4 regions of the Paenibacillus sp. FSL W8-0426 genome follow, and region 4 is predicted to be linked to each of the others. Evidence: riboswitches for the same ligand, from Rfam matches in the RefSeq annotation. Region 4 holds a riboswitch; each other region holds the start of a gene.
What was found. A riboswitch is a leader RNA that binds a small molecule or an ion and turns the genes downstream of it on or off. The one in region 4 is predicted to bind thiamine pyrophosphate.
Positions count from the first base shown of each region.

Region 1: it holds a riboswitch for thiamine pyrophosphate, as region 4 does, so the genes downstream of both, MKY59_RS04310 (ECF transporter S component) here and MKY59_RS02245 (ABC transporter substrate-binding protein) in region 4, are expected to answer to the same signal.
Region 2: it holds a riboswitch for thiamine pyrophosphate, as region 4 does, so the genes downstream of both, MKY59_RS18105 (thiamine phosphate synthase) here and MKY59_RS02245 (ABC transporter substrate-binding protein) in region 4, are expected to answer to the same signal.
Region 3: it holds a riboswitch for thiamine pyrophosphate, as region 4 does, so the genes downstream of both, thiC (phosphomethylpyrimidine synthase ThiC) here and MKY59_RS02245 (ABC transporter substrate-binding protein) in region 4, are expected to answer to the same signal.

Region 1 covers NZ_CP150203.1:940,245-943,932, forward strand. The annotation lists gene MKY59_RS04300 (radical SAM/SPASM domain-containing protein) at 1-327, shown strand, start outside; gene MKY59_RS04305 (pectate lyase) at 648-1,316, shown strand; TPP riboswitch at 1,508-1,617, shown strand; gene MKY59_RS04310 (ECF transporter S component) at 1,830-2,423, shown strand; gene MKY59_RS04315 (ABC transporter ATP-binding protein) at 2,424-3,688, shown strand, end outside.
Region 2 covers NZ_CP150203.1:4,065,845-4,069,532, reverse strand. The annotation lists gene MKY59_RS18115 (hypothetical protein) at 1-278, shown strand, start outside; gene MKY59_RS18110 (hypothetical protein) at 265-1,251, shown strand; TPP riboswitch at 1,403-1,512, shown strand; gene MKY59_RS18105 (thiamine phosphate synthase) at 1,716-2,402, shown strand; gene thiO (glycine oxidase ThiO) at 2,417-3,637, shown strand; gene thiS (sulfur carrier protein ThiS) at 3,634-3,688, shown strand, end outside.
Region 3 covers NZ_CP150203.1:731,207-734,894, reverse strand. The annotation lists gene MKY59_RS03430 (hypothetical protein) at 1-410, shown strand, start outside; gene thiC (phosphomethylpyrimidine synthase ThiC) at 561-2,297, opposite strand; TPP riboswitch at 2,681-2,794, opposite strand; gene MKY59_RS03420 (IclR family transcriptional regulator) at 2,922-3,665, opposite strand.
Region 4 covers NZ_CP150203.1:469,772-473,459, forward strand. The annotation lists gene MKY59_RS02230 (ABC transporter ATP-binding protein) at 1-14, opposite strand, end outside; gene MKY59_RS02235 (ABC transporter permease) at 1-723, opposite strand, end outside; gene MKY59_RS02240 (MTH1187 family thiamine-binding protein) at 723-1,013, opposite strand; gene MKY59_RS02245 (ABC transporter substrate-binding protein) at 1,055-2,092, opposite strand; TPP riboswitch at 2,289-2,400, opposite strand; gene MKY59_RS02250 (VOC family protein) at 2,483-2,869, opposite strand; gene MKY59_RS02255 (hypothetical protein) at 3,084-3,563, shown strand.

The DNA.
Region 1 (3,688 bases), 470 kb from region 4:
CCGGGCAGCGGCGTCAAAATCGCGCCGAACGTGTACCTGAACCAGGACCATGAATTTCAGTGGCCAAGCCTGGATGCGCCGGAGGATGACGGTAAAGGATTTTGCCATGCGTTGCGCACGCAAGCCGCGGTGCTTGTGGATGGAACGGTGGTTCCGTGCTGCCTGGACGGCGAAGGCGTCATTAATTTGGGGAACGTGCATGAACGTTCCTTCTCGGAGATTGTGGAAGGCGAGCGCGCCAACAATCTGTTCTATGGTTTTTCGAGACGCGAAGCGGTGGAGGAGCTTTGCCGCAAATGCGGATACCGCCAGCGGTTCGGTGCGTAGGATTGGATTTTGAATAAAAAGACGGGGACGGCTTGATTTCAAGTCGGCCCTTGTTGTCTTTCATCTGAAGGAAAATAAGGTAATTCCAGCACACCGAGAGTTAACAACGGCAGATGCGATGTTCGGAACGGGTACGGATAGGTCTCATTTTCTCAGAGCTGGCGTGAATGTCGGAGAGATGTGAACTACGGATTATTCTTGGAACGTTCCTTTCCTGATAGGATGAGGTTGCGGCCAGGACAAGCGGAGCTGTGCATCTGCGAGGCTTGCCGACAAACCGCCCGTAATGGGAAAATCCGATCGCCAAGGAGGAATTCATGATGAAAAAAATGTTGACCGTACTTTTGTCCGCCGGTTTGGCTGCCTCATTGTTTGCTGTGATTCCCGCAGCGGCAGCGCCCGAAATCGTCAAAACGACGATTATCGTCAAAAAAGGCGAAACGTACGACGGCAAGGGGAAAAGCGTGGCTGCCGATCCGAACACGTTGGGAGACGGAAGCCAGGCTGAGAACCAGAAGCCCATTTTCAGGCTTGAAGCAGGCGCAACCTTGAAAAACGTAGTCATTGAAGCTCCTGCTGCCGACGGCGTTCATTGTTATGGCAGCTGCAATATCGAAAACGTGACCTGGAAGGATGTCGGCGAGGACGCCCTAACCTTGAAATCCTCCGGCACCGTTAACATAACGGGCGGAGCGGCGTATAAGGCGTACGACAAAGTATTTCAGATGAATGCCTCGGGAACGATCAACATCAAAAATTTCAGGGCAGACGACATCGGCAAACTGGTGCGCCAAAACGGAGGCACCTCTTATCAGGTTACGATGAGTGTGGACAACTCCAACATCTCCAACGTCAAGGATTCGATTCTGCGCACGGACAGCAGCTCGACCGTCGGCAAAATCACCAATACGCGGTATTCCAAGGTGCCTACGCTCTTCAAAGGGTTCGCCTCCGGCAAAACGAGCCAATCGGGCAATACGCAATACTGAATCATCAGCGACGCGATTGCCAGAGAGTCATCTCTAATGTTCAAGAGTCTTGCCTGACCTTTGCGCCAACGATCGCGGATTCTACCGAAGGCATTCCTGTGATGGGGATGCCTTCACTATCGCTCGTGCATAAAAGGGAATGATTCGGGATTGCCACAAATACCCTTCTGTTGTACAGTATAACCATTGAAATAACGAAAGCCGGGAGCTCAATGAAGTTGGGCTGAGAGGGTGGCCTTGTGCCGCTGACCGTATCTGATCTGGGTAATGCCAGCGTAGAGAACCATTCGATCCATGATGGGGAAAATAAACACGCAATTCGTGCACACAACGTCTCATGAATTCGGCAGCATATCCTTTGCCTTATTCCTGAATGGGATAAGTGTGGGTTGTCCTGTTTATGTGCCATTTTCCGCCCATGTTTCGTCAACTGTACGCATGGCCTGCCCGATATCGGGGAGGCTTTTTTGTTATTTTCAAACTACTGATGATAAGAGAAGGGGAGTAGAGAAAATGGTAAATGCGGGGAGCAGCAGCAAATTAAGATTAACGGATATTTTGGTCACGATCGTGATTGCGGTTGTATTCGGGGTGATCTACAAAATATGGGGACCGACCTATGATCTGATGAAACCGTTCGGCGTGCATGCCGAGCAGATGATCTACGGCATGTGGTTCATGGCGGGAACGTTTGCCTTTCTCGTCATTCGCAAGCCGGGCGTTGCCATTCTGGCCGAGGTTGCGGCCTCCACGGTCAGCGCTTTCCTCGGCAGCGAATGGGGCATGTCCACGCTTGTATACGGGCTGCTGCAAGGGCTGGGCGCGGAAATTTTCTTTGCGGCATTCCTGTATCGGAAAACGAATTTGCCCGTGACCTGCCTGGCCGCCATCGGGGCAGGACTTGCTTCGCTCATACTGGATTACCAATACGGGTACATCGAGTCCCTCTCGACTTGGAACTACACCCTGTTTATCGGGTTCCGCCTGATCGGCAGCGCCGTGATCGCAGGCGTATTTGCCTATTATTTGGCGAAGGCACTGGAGCTGACCGGCGTGACCCGTACGTTAAGACCTGCATCGAAGCAGGATTACGAGGCATTGGATTAAATGCACAGGCAAGAATGCGTGCGGGAAACCGGGCTAGCAGCGGGCATCGTGAACTTGAGATGCAAATTCCCCGGGGAACAAGGCCTGTTGTTTCAAGGGCTCTCTTTATCGGTGAGCCAAGGAGAGAAGGTGCTGCTGCTGGGAGCAAGCGGATCGGGAAAATCCACGTTGCTGCAAATATTGAGCGGAATCATTCCGCATGCGGTGGAGATGCCCATGAAGTGTGACGACATTCTGGTGCCAAAGCGGGCAGGCATCGTGTTCCAGGACCCGGATGCCCAGTTCTGCATGTCGCATACGGATGAGGAGATTGCATTCGTGCTGGAGAACCGGAACGTTCCTCGGGAGCAAATGGCAGCGCGGATCGGCCTTGCTTTGCAGCAGGTCGGGCTGGCCTTCGAGGGCCATCGTGCTCCGATCCAATCCCTGTCCCAGGGCATGAAGCAGCGGCTGGCCATTGCTTCGATTCTTGCGCTGGAACCGGACGTATTGTTCATGGACGAACCGACGGCGCTGTTGGACGGGGAAGGCACGTCGCAGGTCTGGGATACGGTGAAACGGATCGCCCATAACAAAACCTTGATCATCGTGGAACACAAAATCGACGAAATCGTGGACTGGGTCGATCGGATCGTCGTGCTGTCCCCCGAAGGGCAGATCGCCGCGGACGGTCCGGCAGCGCAAATATTTGCGGAGCAGCGGGATCTGCTCAGGTCATATGGCATTTGGTACCCGGGCGTATGGGAGGAACAGGGACAGCAGGCAGGGAGCGCGGCAGGGCCTGAACCTGCCGTGCGGCAACGACTTCACGAGGAACCTGTACTGGAGCTGCGCGACGTCATCGGATGGCGGGGCAGCACCGAGGTGATCCGGGTCAACAAGCTGGAAGTCCGCCCCGGCGATTGGATCGGCGTCGTTGGAGCCAACGGTGCCGGCAAAAGTTCGTTGCTGCTGTCCATGATGCATATTCTGAAAACGACGGGGGACTATCGCGTGATGGGGAAACCCGCCGGCACGACGCAGCAGCTGGCGGAACGGATGGCCTTTGTGTTTCAGAACCCGGAATTCCAGTTCGTGACGAACTCGGTTGTGGACGAAGTGGAATTTTCGCTGCTCGGTACCGCAATGTCACCTGCAGAGAGGCAAGCAAATACGCTGGGCATGCTGGAGGAATTCGGGCTTGCGGCATTGGCAGACCGCCATCCGTATCAATTGTCCATGGGGCAGAAACGGCGGCTGAGCGTAGCTTCTGCCCTCATACGCGG
Region 2 (3,688 bases), 3.3 Mb from region 4:
CCCAAAATCCTGCGACTTTTACGGGGACGTACGAGACGGTTTTGGATGGATATTATTCAAGCCAAATCAAAGAGAAGCTTTTTCCGACCGACGGTTTAGAAACCGCGGAGGATCCTGCTCGAAGATACACGTTTACAGTAGGGGATTTTTTTACCGTGTCCGTCAGAAATACGAATCGAACCCCCGCAATGCTTATCCGCGAATGGCTAAATGGGACAATCCAATCTCCCGCCGTGTTTACCACGTATGGAGGGATGGTGCTGAATGAAGATTACTGAGCTGTCCATCGTTTTTGTGCTTGTCTTTTTTCCGTTTTTTTGGATCGTGTCGCAGAGCAGTCGGGAACTCCAAGAGGCCCAGATCCTCAGCAATAGATACGAGACAGCGCTGAGGACTGCCGTCATGGACGCTGGCATGGTCATGCACCAGAACGAAAAGCAAAGTGGAGAAGCGGGCTACGGTTCATCAAAGTTTGTGAACGCTGATAAAGATTTGGCGCTGGAGACGTTTACGCAAACGATGGCTCTTAATTTGGGGATTCAGGACGATCCGCCAGCGATTCGCTCCTTGTTCGATTATATCCCGGCTATCGTTGTTCTGGACTACGACGGTTACTACATGTATGCCAATGAGACGGAAATGATGGGGGAGTCCGAAAACTCTTTTCGTCACGTGTGGAGCCCAAAGAAACCCTATACCTATGCAGACGAAGACGGAAACAGCATCAATTTCACGTTGGATAGTTATGTCTACGCCTATGATGCCGAAAAGCAAATGTGGCTTGAAGGCTTTCGGAACGAACTCATCGCGTCGACACGGATCCCGTTGCTGAGAGATGATCAACATTTTGAACATGTGCGCAGAAGCCGGATTGTCAGTGCCGTTCAGGAGGATTTGGCCGAGGTCATCAATCGTCACAACGAATTTGCCAGAAGAAATGGCATCTCATACACGTTTACTCTGCCGCTCATCTCCCAGGAAGACTGGTACAACTCTATAAATGACACAGGGATCATTGCTTTCATTCAGGGTATTCCGAGCGGAGGCCGAAAAATCAACAACTTTGCCATCGGAGGCGGCCGGCTTGTTAAGAGGGCGGCCGTGATCGGCGGTGTGGATCCTGACAGCGGCATCAAATATTATTATCCGGCCACATGCTCGAACGGATACAGGCCGGAGGAAGTTTTTACGGATGCCCAGGAGGCAGCGGCTCGAGGCTATTTTGAGCAAAATTGTTATATCAATCGCTAGTATCCTCCGACGAAAAGGCACTGGATAGTGCGATATTTTCAGCTGCGTAGTCTAACCTAAAAAAGCGCTGATCTTCCTGATTTTTGGCAGTGCACGCAAAAATGATCGATGACAAAACAGGATGCCTATGGTAATATAGGCTACAACTTCATAAGAGCACTAGGGGTGCCGCGCGATGCGGCTGAGATGGAATAATTCGATTCCGGACCCTTTGTACCTGATCTGGATCATACCAGCGTAGGGAAGTGGCACGTTTTTCGTCATGACAAGGAAGGCTGTATTTCAGCCGTCGCTTGGATTGCAATGCGATTATCGGCAATGCTCGTTCCATGCATAAACGCGTGAGAATAATGCCCATTGGTTTCGCATTTGCCTTGCATTGCACGAAAGATACGAATAAGTCGCCACTCCCCTGCGGGAGTGGTTTTTTGTGTTCTTTCAGCGAAAGGCAGGTGAACCGAGTTATGGTTGCTTCGCAAACTCAATCAGTACCTTCATCATTGGAGCTCCATGTCATTTCAAACGGAACGGGGGACCTTGATGTTTTTCTTGAAAAGGCGATCCGGGTGACCCCTTGGGTGGATTACATTCATATTCGGGAAAAACATCTTGCGATCAACCAAAGATTGCATTGGGCCGAACGAATGCAAGAAGCGGGTATCCCGGCTTCGCAAATTGTCGTTAATGGCATTCCTGATCGAATGGATGGTTTTTCTGTTCCTAAGTTGTGCGGCGTGCACAGGGGGGAATCGGATTTCAAACAGTATGGCACAACCATCCGGATGGACAACAAGCATGAACCGATCCGTCTGGGCGTTTCCGTGCATTCCTTGGAAGGGGCGAAATCCGCTGAGCGCCAAGGCGCAGATTATGTTATTTTTGGGCACGTTTTTGCTACCAACAGCAAAATTGGCGCTGCGCCAAGAGGCATACCTGCATTGAAAGCGATATGCAGCTCCCTTTGCATTCCCGTCATTGCGATCGGCGGAATTCGCCTTGATGCCGTGGATGCGATTTACGCAGCCGGGGCAAGCGGGATTGCGGTCATGTCCGCCATATGGGAGAACAGTAAACCTGAGCAAGCAGCCGCTGCATTCAAACAGGCTATGTCCGGTGTACGGCCCATGAATGACGCCATTGAACGAAGATGAAGGAGGGGCAATCGTTGTTTGATGATCGCATTAGCTTAGACGGTAGTTCGGGGTTCGACATTCTCGACAAAAAAGAGAATCCACGTTCGCGAAAGGACATGTCTGCCGAAACGATCGTGATCGGAGGGGGTGTCATCGGTTGTTCCATTGCTTATGAATTGGCAGCCCGCGGGCAGGAAGTAATGCTCCTGGAACGAGCCCGAATGGGTGGAGGGACGTCATCGGCGGCGGCCGGCATGCTGGCTGCCGACAGTGAGCACTTTCATCATGCGGCCATGGCGGAGCTTGCCCGGCGCAGCCGTGAACGGGTTCACCGGCAGAGGGAGCATATTCAAGCGATGAGCGGAATTGACATTGGCTTGCGGCAGGCCGGGTTCATTACGCCTTTTCGAAGCGGACAAAAGGCAGGACTATATGCAGCCGCATATGAAACAGATTCGAATGCATGCACGTATTGGGATCGGCAGGAACTGCAGCGTCAAGCACCCTGGCTAAGCCGGGATACGTATGGCGGGTTGTACAGGCAAGCTGAAAGCGAAGTGCTGCCGTTAAACCTTGTCACAGCTTATGCCAAGTCCGCTCAAGCATACGGGGCTCGAATCATGGAAGGCATTCAGAATGTAACGCTGCAAACCGGGGCAGGGCGCATACAAGGGGTTCAAACCTCCATTGGCATGTTGACATGTAAAAATGTCATAGTCGCGGCCGGGCTGCAAGGAGTAGAGTTGATGGAAAGCGTAGGGTTGAACATGCCTGTCGTGCCGGTAAAGGGAGAAATGGTTGCTGTCCGGTTTTCGCATCATGACGCTGCACGGGGAAATATACCGGACAGGACCGTTTATGCGGAAGATGTTTATATCGTTCCAAAAGCGAATGGAGAAGTGTGGTTGGGTGCAACAAGCTTGGCGGGAGCTTCGGATTTGCATGTGACCCCTGGAGGAATCCAGAAACTGATCTCCGCCGCGGCAGCATGGGTTCCCGCCGTTGCGCACGCCCGATTCGAGCGAGCCTGGGCCGGCGTGAGACCATCGACTCCGGATGGTTTGCCGTATTTGGGGGAAAGCGAACAATATTCGGGATTGTATGCCGCTTTCGGACATTATCGGAACGGTATTTTGCTCAGCGCTATCACAGGCAGTGTGTTGGCGGATTTGATCGAGGGGAAATCGGCCGGTGAACTCGGGATTGCTGCTTTCAATCCGGAGCGCTTAAGCGGAAAGGGGATGATGCATTGAATATTATCGTCAACGGACAATCGATGGAGATTGAAGACCAGTTGAATCGTG
Region 3 (3,688 bases), 260 kb from region 4:
ACGATCCCTTGTTATCGATGATGCAGCGCCAGCCGAAGCCCTATTTGCTCGCCTTCACCAACCCATCCACCGTCCAAGGAACGATGGACCGCTTTTTGCGCCATTTACAGCCGGAGGAGGAACATCAAGCGTCAAATCATGCCCTTCAAGCCAAGAGCGTATTGCTGCCAGGCACGTTCGAGCTGATTATGCGCGGAGACCGCGAAGGTTACGCGGCAGCCGTTCAGGCGGGATTGATGCGGCATGCCGAACGATATTCGGGTTGGACGCCGATTGCCGCCCAGTTGTCCATGGCTCCGGCGGCAGCACGGGTAACGATGGCTAGCGGCATAACCGTGCACAGTCCCCTTTCCGTTCTGGCACCGTATTTGCAACGGGAATTGAATATGCAGCTAAAGTCTGGCTTGTGATACATGACATGCAAAAAAGCAGTTCATTCCCCAAGATAGGGAGATGAACTGCTTTTTGCTGTTTTGCTTCTCCTCCTGTCCGTTTTGTTGCGGACAGACAAATAACGCCAATTTAACGGATTCGCGGACAACCGCGCAAGAAGGCCGGCATTATGAGCGCATCCGGTATTCTTCGGCCTTTTCCTGCATGCCTGCGGCAACCGCCTCTTGTTCCGACAATCCCTTCTCCGCGGCAAATGCACGGATATCCTGCGTAATGCGCATGCTGCAGAACTTCGGTCCGCACATCGAGCAGAAATGCGCCTGCTTCGCTCCTTCGGCAGGCAGTGTTTCGTCGTGATAGGACATGGCGCGTTCCGGGTCGAGCGACAGGTTGAACTGGTCGCGCCAGCGGAATTCGAAGCGAGCTTTGGAAAGCGCGTCGTCCCGGCGCTGCGCACGCGGATGGCCTTTGGCCAGATCGGCGGCATGGGCCGCGATTTTGTAGGCGATGACGCCTTCGCGCACATCGTCCTTGTTCGGCAAGCCGAGATGTTCCTTCGGCGTAACGTAACAGAGCATGGATGTGCCGAACCAGCCGATCATGGCCGCCCCGATGGCCGACGTAATATGGTCGTACCCCGGCGCAATGTCCGTGGTCAGCGGGCCGAGCGTGTAGAACGGCGCTTCCTGGCAAATCTCCATTTGCAAGTCCACGTTTTCCTTGATTTTGTGCATCGGCACGTGTCCAGGACCCTCAATCATCACCTGCACGTCATGCTTCCAGGCGATCTGGGTCAATTCCCCCAGCGTCGCGAGTTCCGCCATCTGCGCTTCGTCATTGGCATCATAAATGCTGCCCGGGCGAAGGCCGTCTCCCAGCGAAAAGGCGACGTCATACCGCTTCATGATCTCGCAGATTTCTTCGAAATGGGTGTACAGGAAATTTTCCTGATGATGCGCCAGACACCAGGCCGCCATGATCGATCCGCCCCGTGACACGATGCCCGTCATCCGTTTGGCAGTCATCGGAATATAGCGGAGCAGCACGCCCGCATGAATCGTAAAGTAGTCCACGCCCTGCTCGGCCTGCTCGATCAGCGTGTCGCGGTACAGCTCCCACGTCAGCGCCTCCGCCTCCCCTCCGACCTTTTCCAATGCCTGATAGAGCGGCACCGTGCCGATCGGTACCGGCGAATTGCGGATGATCCATTCGCGGGTGGTGTGAATGTCTTTGCCCGTGGACAGATCCATCACCGTATCCGCTCCCCAACGGACGGCCCAGGTCATCTTCTCGACCTCTTCCTCAATGGAAGACGATACGGCCGAATTGCCGATGTTGGCATTGATTTTGACGTGAAAATGGCGTCCGATCATCATCGGTTCGCTCTCCGGATGATTGATATTGGAAGGCAAAATGGCTCGGCCGCTGGCCAGCTCCTGCCGTACGAATTCAGGCTCCACACCTTCGCGGATGGCCGCGAATTCCATCTCGGGCGTAATGATGCCTCTCCGCGCATAGTGCATCTGCGTCACGCATCGCCCTTCCCGTGCCCGCAGCGGTTTCCCGGTAACGCCGGGATACGTCTCGGCTCCAGCTCTTGTGCTGCCCGGCTTCAAGCCGTTGTCCTCCGGCTTAATCGACCGGCCTTCGTACGACTCAACGTCCTCGCGCTCCGTAATCCACTTCCTGCGCAGCGCGGGCAGGCCCGTCCGGATGTCCACCTCATAATCCGGATCGGTCATCGGACCGCTCGTATCGTACACGCGGAGCGGTTCGTTATGCTCCACCCCTTGGGGAGTGCTTGTGTCATGAAGGGCAATTTCGCGTTCGGGGACCAACAGGTCCGGTCGCGAGCCCTGAATGTATACCTTGCGGCTGCCCGGAAAAGGCCGCAGCCGCCCCATGCTTTCTTTTTCCGTATCCCGATGGTTTTCCTGTCCCGCTGTTTCGTGTCCTGTACTCATCGCTCGTTCTCCTCCTCATGGTATGGTCCGGCATTGCTCATTCTGCGCACCTGTTCATCAGGCCAAGCATGAAGGAAGTACAGCACGGGCGAATTCAAAAACACGGATACAGCTCCAGGGCGGGCGGGAACATGGCAACCATGGCCGCCGCATCACACATCTCCACCTTGTCGGAATGCCACGGAGATGCGGTGATGTCTCGGATACTGCATTAAAAAAGCCGGTTCCCCAAGGGAACCGGCTTTATCCTTCATCGCCAAACGTGCCACGGCAAGTCTACCCACAGGGGAGCTTCACTCAAGGCATATTGACGATGCTCGTCGTTGTTTCGCCGATTACTTCCCTACGCTGGCATGATCCAGATCAGGTGCTAAGGGTCCGGAATCTCATGCGATTCCGTCTCAGTCCGGACAATTCGGACTCCCCCAGTAACGTTTGACGGCTAGCGGCAACTTTGCCGCTGCGTCCTATTCAGTTCAGTCAGCCCATGTCTTGGGCTGTCCATTACAGATTAGCCTAAACATGGCGGAAAAACAACCTTATTTTCCAAAATGCCGTTTCGGATCAGGCCAGCATAAGTCCCATCTGCGCCGCAGCTTCTTTCAGGACCGGAGCATACTCATGGAGCGTCTCCTGGGAAAGGCGGCTGACAGGCCCCGATACGGACAACGCGGCGGCGATCCGGCCATCCCGGCCCATAATGGGCACGGACACCGCCGCAGCCCCCGGTTCGCGCTCTTCGTAACTTGTGGCGTAGCCGGCGTTCCGAATATCCGCCATCTGCGCCAAATACGCCTGCGGATCGATGAATACGGGCCATTCCGGGCCGTTCATCAGTTCTTCCCGGTCTTCCTCGCTTGCAAAAGCCATCAGCACCTTGCTGGAAGCCCCTACGGACAACGGCAGCCTTGCGCCAACGGGAGCCACCCGGCGGATCGCCTGATCGCTCTGTACGGCCTGTATCCGAATCCGTTCGGCACCGTCGCGCAGATACAAGCTCACCGTCTCCCCGAGCCGATCTCTCAGCCGTTCCATCGCCGGCAGCAGCAAAATGGCGGGATCGTCGCTCCGGGACATATGCGCGGATAGTTCCCAAATGCGAATGCCGAGTCTGTATTTCTCGGTCGCCGCATCGCGGATCACAAATCCCCGGTCTTCCAGGGTAGCCATGAGACGATGCACGGTGCTCTTATGCAATCCGATCTGGCTGGCAATTTCGGTCAATCCCAGATCGCTGCGGGTCGTAAAACACAATAATATATCCAGCGCCCGTTCTACAGCCCGGACGGTTAACTTTCGGTCCTCCATGGCAGAATGCCCTCCTCATGTTT
Region 4 (3,688 bases):
CTCCAGCAAGGCAATGAGCAGGAAGAGCAGCAGGCTCAGCGCCACGATGATCATGATGGCAACGAATAATCGATCTGTCCGGTAAGCGGACTTCTGCAGCATCATGTAATAACCGATGCCCTTGTCGGCGCCGATCCATTCTGCGATGATGGCGCCCATAACGCTGTACGTGGCGGCAATCTTCACGCCGGAGAAGATGGAGGGCAGCGCATGCGGCAGCTCCAGCTTCCAGAAGATGTGGCGGCGCGATGCACCGGCCATGCGCATGTAATTCATCATGGCTGCATCCGTGCGCGTTAACCCGTCCATGGCCGCTACGGCGACCGGGAAGAAACAGACGAGAACGATCGTGATCAGCTTGGGCAGCAGCCCGAAGCCGAACCAGATCAGCAGGAGCGGAGCCAGCGCGATGGTGGGTATGTTTTGACTTAAAATAAGCAAAGGGTATAACGCCTGTTTGAGCAAAGGAATAAGATGCAGCACCATCGCGATCAGCAATCCGACGGCCGTGCCGGCAGCGAAGCCGATCAGGGTAAGCTGGATGGTAGCCCAAGCATGCATGCCGAGGCGATCGGCTTGAGATGCCGCTTCGCGGGCGATGTCCGAGGGTGCGGGAAGCATCCACTTTTCAATATGGAACAGGGATACGGCTCCCTGCCATAACGCGATAAAGAGAATAACCGCCACGAAGGGCGGCCATACGCTTTTCCAGTATGAATTCATTAGCGATATTTCTCCGTGAGGGCATCCATGCTGAACCCGTCAGGGCTATGGGCAATTTTGATCTGGGAAATGATGCTTGGGCTGCCGGCCTCCACGAGTGCTTCGTGCATTTTGCGCACGATCTGCAGCAGCTCCTCAAGTTCGCCTTCCATGGTCGTTTCCAGCGGGTTTACTTGATATTTGACGCCGGATTGTTGAATGACTTCGATCGCGCGATCGACGTAAGGATAAGAGTTTTCGCCGTTCGGCGTTTTGGGAATCACTTGTATGCTAAGCAGTGTGCTGGCCATGTCCATTCACGGCTCCTTCCGATTTCGTTATATAGTTCTCGTTATTGTGGTAAAAATTCGTTCGTATACGCTTTGGAAACGTCGACTTGCTGGTCGAGCAGTTTTTTGCTGAACATCCAGTCCGCGTAATTTTGCCAAACTTCCTGTTTCTGTTCGCCCCAACGTGCGGCATCGTCCTGATATTTAGGGCTGAGCCACTTCTGGCTGGCGAGTACTAAATCCTTGTCGAGGTCCGGAACGGCCTTCAGCAAAATGTTGGCAGCCTCCTCCGGGTGATCGATCGCATATTGATATCCTTCGGATGTCGCTTTCATGAACGCTTTAACCAGCTCCGGATCATTCTGAATCGTCGTTTCGTTGGTTACGAGCACAGGCGTGTAATAGTCGAGCGCTTCGGAGTAATCCTTGACGTACAGCATGTCGATCGGTTCATTCCGCAGCTTGGCTTCAATCCCGGTCCACGCATAGAAGATCCAGGCAAAGTCGATGTCGCGTTTCACGGCAGTGAAGAAATCGGCATCGCCCATATTGATGTTTTTCACCTTGGAGACGTCGGCGCCTTCGCCTTCCATAATCGATTGCATGACGGCTTCTTCTACCGGAGAGCCCCAGCCTCCATACGATTTGCCTTCAAAGTCTTTGGGCGATTTGATGTTCCGGTCCACCGGAGCGGCAAAGCCGGACGTGTTGTGCTGAATGACCGCGGCGATGGATACGAGCGGTACGTTTTGCGTGCGTGCTTGAGTTACGCTCTCCTGGTAACTGACGCCAAAAGGGACCTCGTTCGAGGCTACCATCGTGTCCGCTCCGCCTGCGCCAGGCTGCACGATTTCGACGTTAAGTCCCTCGGCTTTGTAAAAGCCCTGATCCACCGCAGCGTACAGGCCGGTATGGTTCGTATTCGGCGTCCAATCGAGCACCACCTTAACGTCTTTCAGTGCGGCATTGCCGCCTTCGCTTGCCTTTTCCGTGCTGCTGCCGTTCTCGCCGGCAGGTGCCGCTTCCTTGCCGCCGCATGCGGCAACGGTTACGAGGGTGATGCACAGGAGCATCAGGCCCATCATTTTGCGCCATTTCATTTCTTTTTCTCTCCTTCATATTGTCCGGCCATCGGCACGGGTACTCCTTGGCTTCATGTCCACAACATCTGATTAAGAATGCCATATCAGGGGAATTGCATCGCGGTCCACACGTTCTGATATTAACAAAAAAGCGCCCCGTTATTCGGGACGCATGCAGGCGTTAGAGAATGGCCACCAGCCTTGGGGCTGTGCCTTGGTCAATATACTCCGATTCCTACGCTGGCATGATCCAGATCAGGTCTAAGGGTCAGTATCTTATGGGATACACTCTCAGCCGGCCAATTCCGACACCCCTGGGAAGCTATGAAGTTACGGGCGTTGCTATCACAGTAATTATAGGCAAGAGTCCGGATTGTGTCCAGTAAGGAATTGGAGGGACGACCGGGATTACCGTTGGAAAAATTCAATCCATTCTTTTTCAGGTCCATAGATGAAGAAATAACGATATCCGTTCGGCAAGGTTACAATCTCCCCATCGATGAACTCTGCATCCGTTGCCTGAATGCGTCGGTATTCCGCTTCGATGTCCTCCACATGGATGGCAAAGTGGTGCACCGTTCCTTCGGATGGCAGCTTGTCGCTATACCCCTGAATCAGCTCGATCTCGGTCTCGTCGCTCCCGTTAAAACCGAGAAATGCCAGCTGAATGACACCGTTGGTGTGAGTCAACCGTCCCTTCAGTTCCAGACCGACAATCTCGGTATAGAAGCGGAGCGTTGTTTCCAGATCGCGAACGGAGATTCCGACGTGGTCGACGCGTTTTTGAAAAGCCATATGAACATACCTCCCGGGGCAGATAATTCGCCATTAGCATTTTAGAAATAGAATAGATGTGAAAACCCAAGCTGTCAAGTTGGAATTAGAGCGGCAATTGAACGCGCTTACGTAAAAAATAAAGATTTAAATTTTAAAAGTTCACAATTTGTTCACTTATGAAGGGCATAACGTGATCACTATAATGATCAAATGAACAGAAAGGATGAGTGCATTGCCAACAACGAAAAGAGAACAAGTGGTGTTCGGATTAATGATGTGCTTCGGCATGGTCACGATCATGCTGTTGTTTAATCTGTATAACAGCGGAATGATCGGGAAATTGTCTTTGATGGAGATTCTGCTGCAGTTTGTGATCTGTTTTGTGGTCGCTTTTGCGGTTGAATCGATATTGGTAGGTCCTGTGGCGAAAAAAGTAGCGTTTTCCCTGCCGTTCGACAAGTCGAACAAATTGGTGGCCGTGTTGACGCTCTCGTTTTTTATGGTGGTCGGCATGGTGTTGGTCATGTCTTTCTATGGTGTAATGACATCCTACCTCACCAATGGACTTGGAGGTCGTTCCATCCTGCGAAGCTATGGTTCGGCGATCGGCCATAACTTCTTGCTGGCACTTCCGGCACAGCTTCTGGTGGTGGGGCCGATCGTTCGGGCTGTATTTGGCAATGTGGTGGACAGAAGCAAAGTCAGCGCTTGACCGATCTGTCTTATTTCCTGGGCAATGGTCGTTTGAAAACATAATGAATGAAGCTCTTGCGAATGGGGGAGCATTTCATATATAATCATTGTCAACAATTGCAGATCGGAACTATGCCGTTGAAG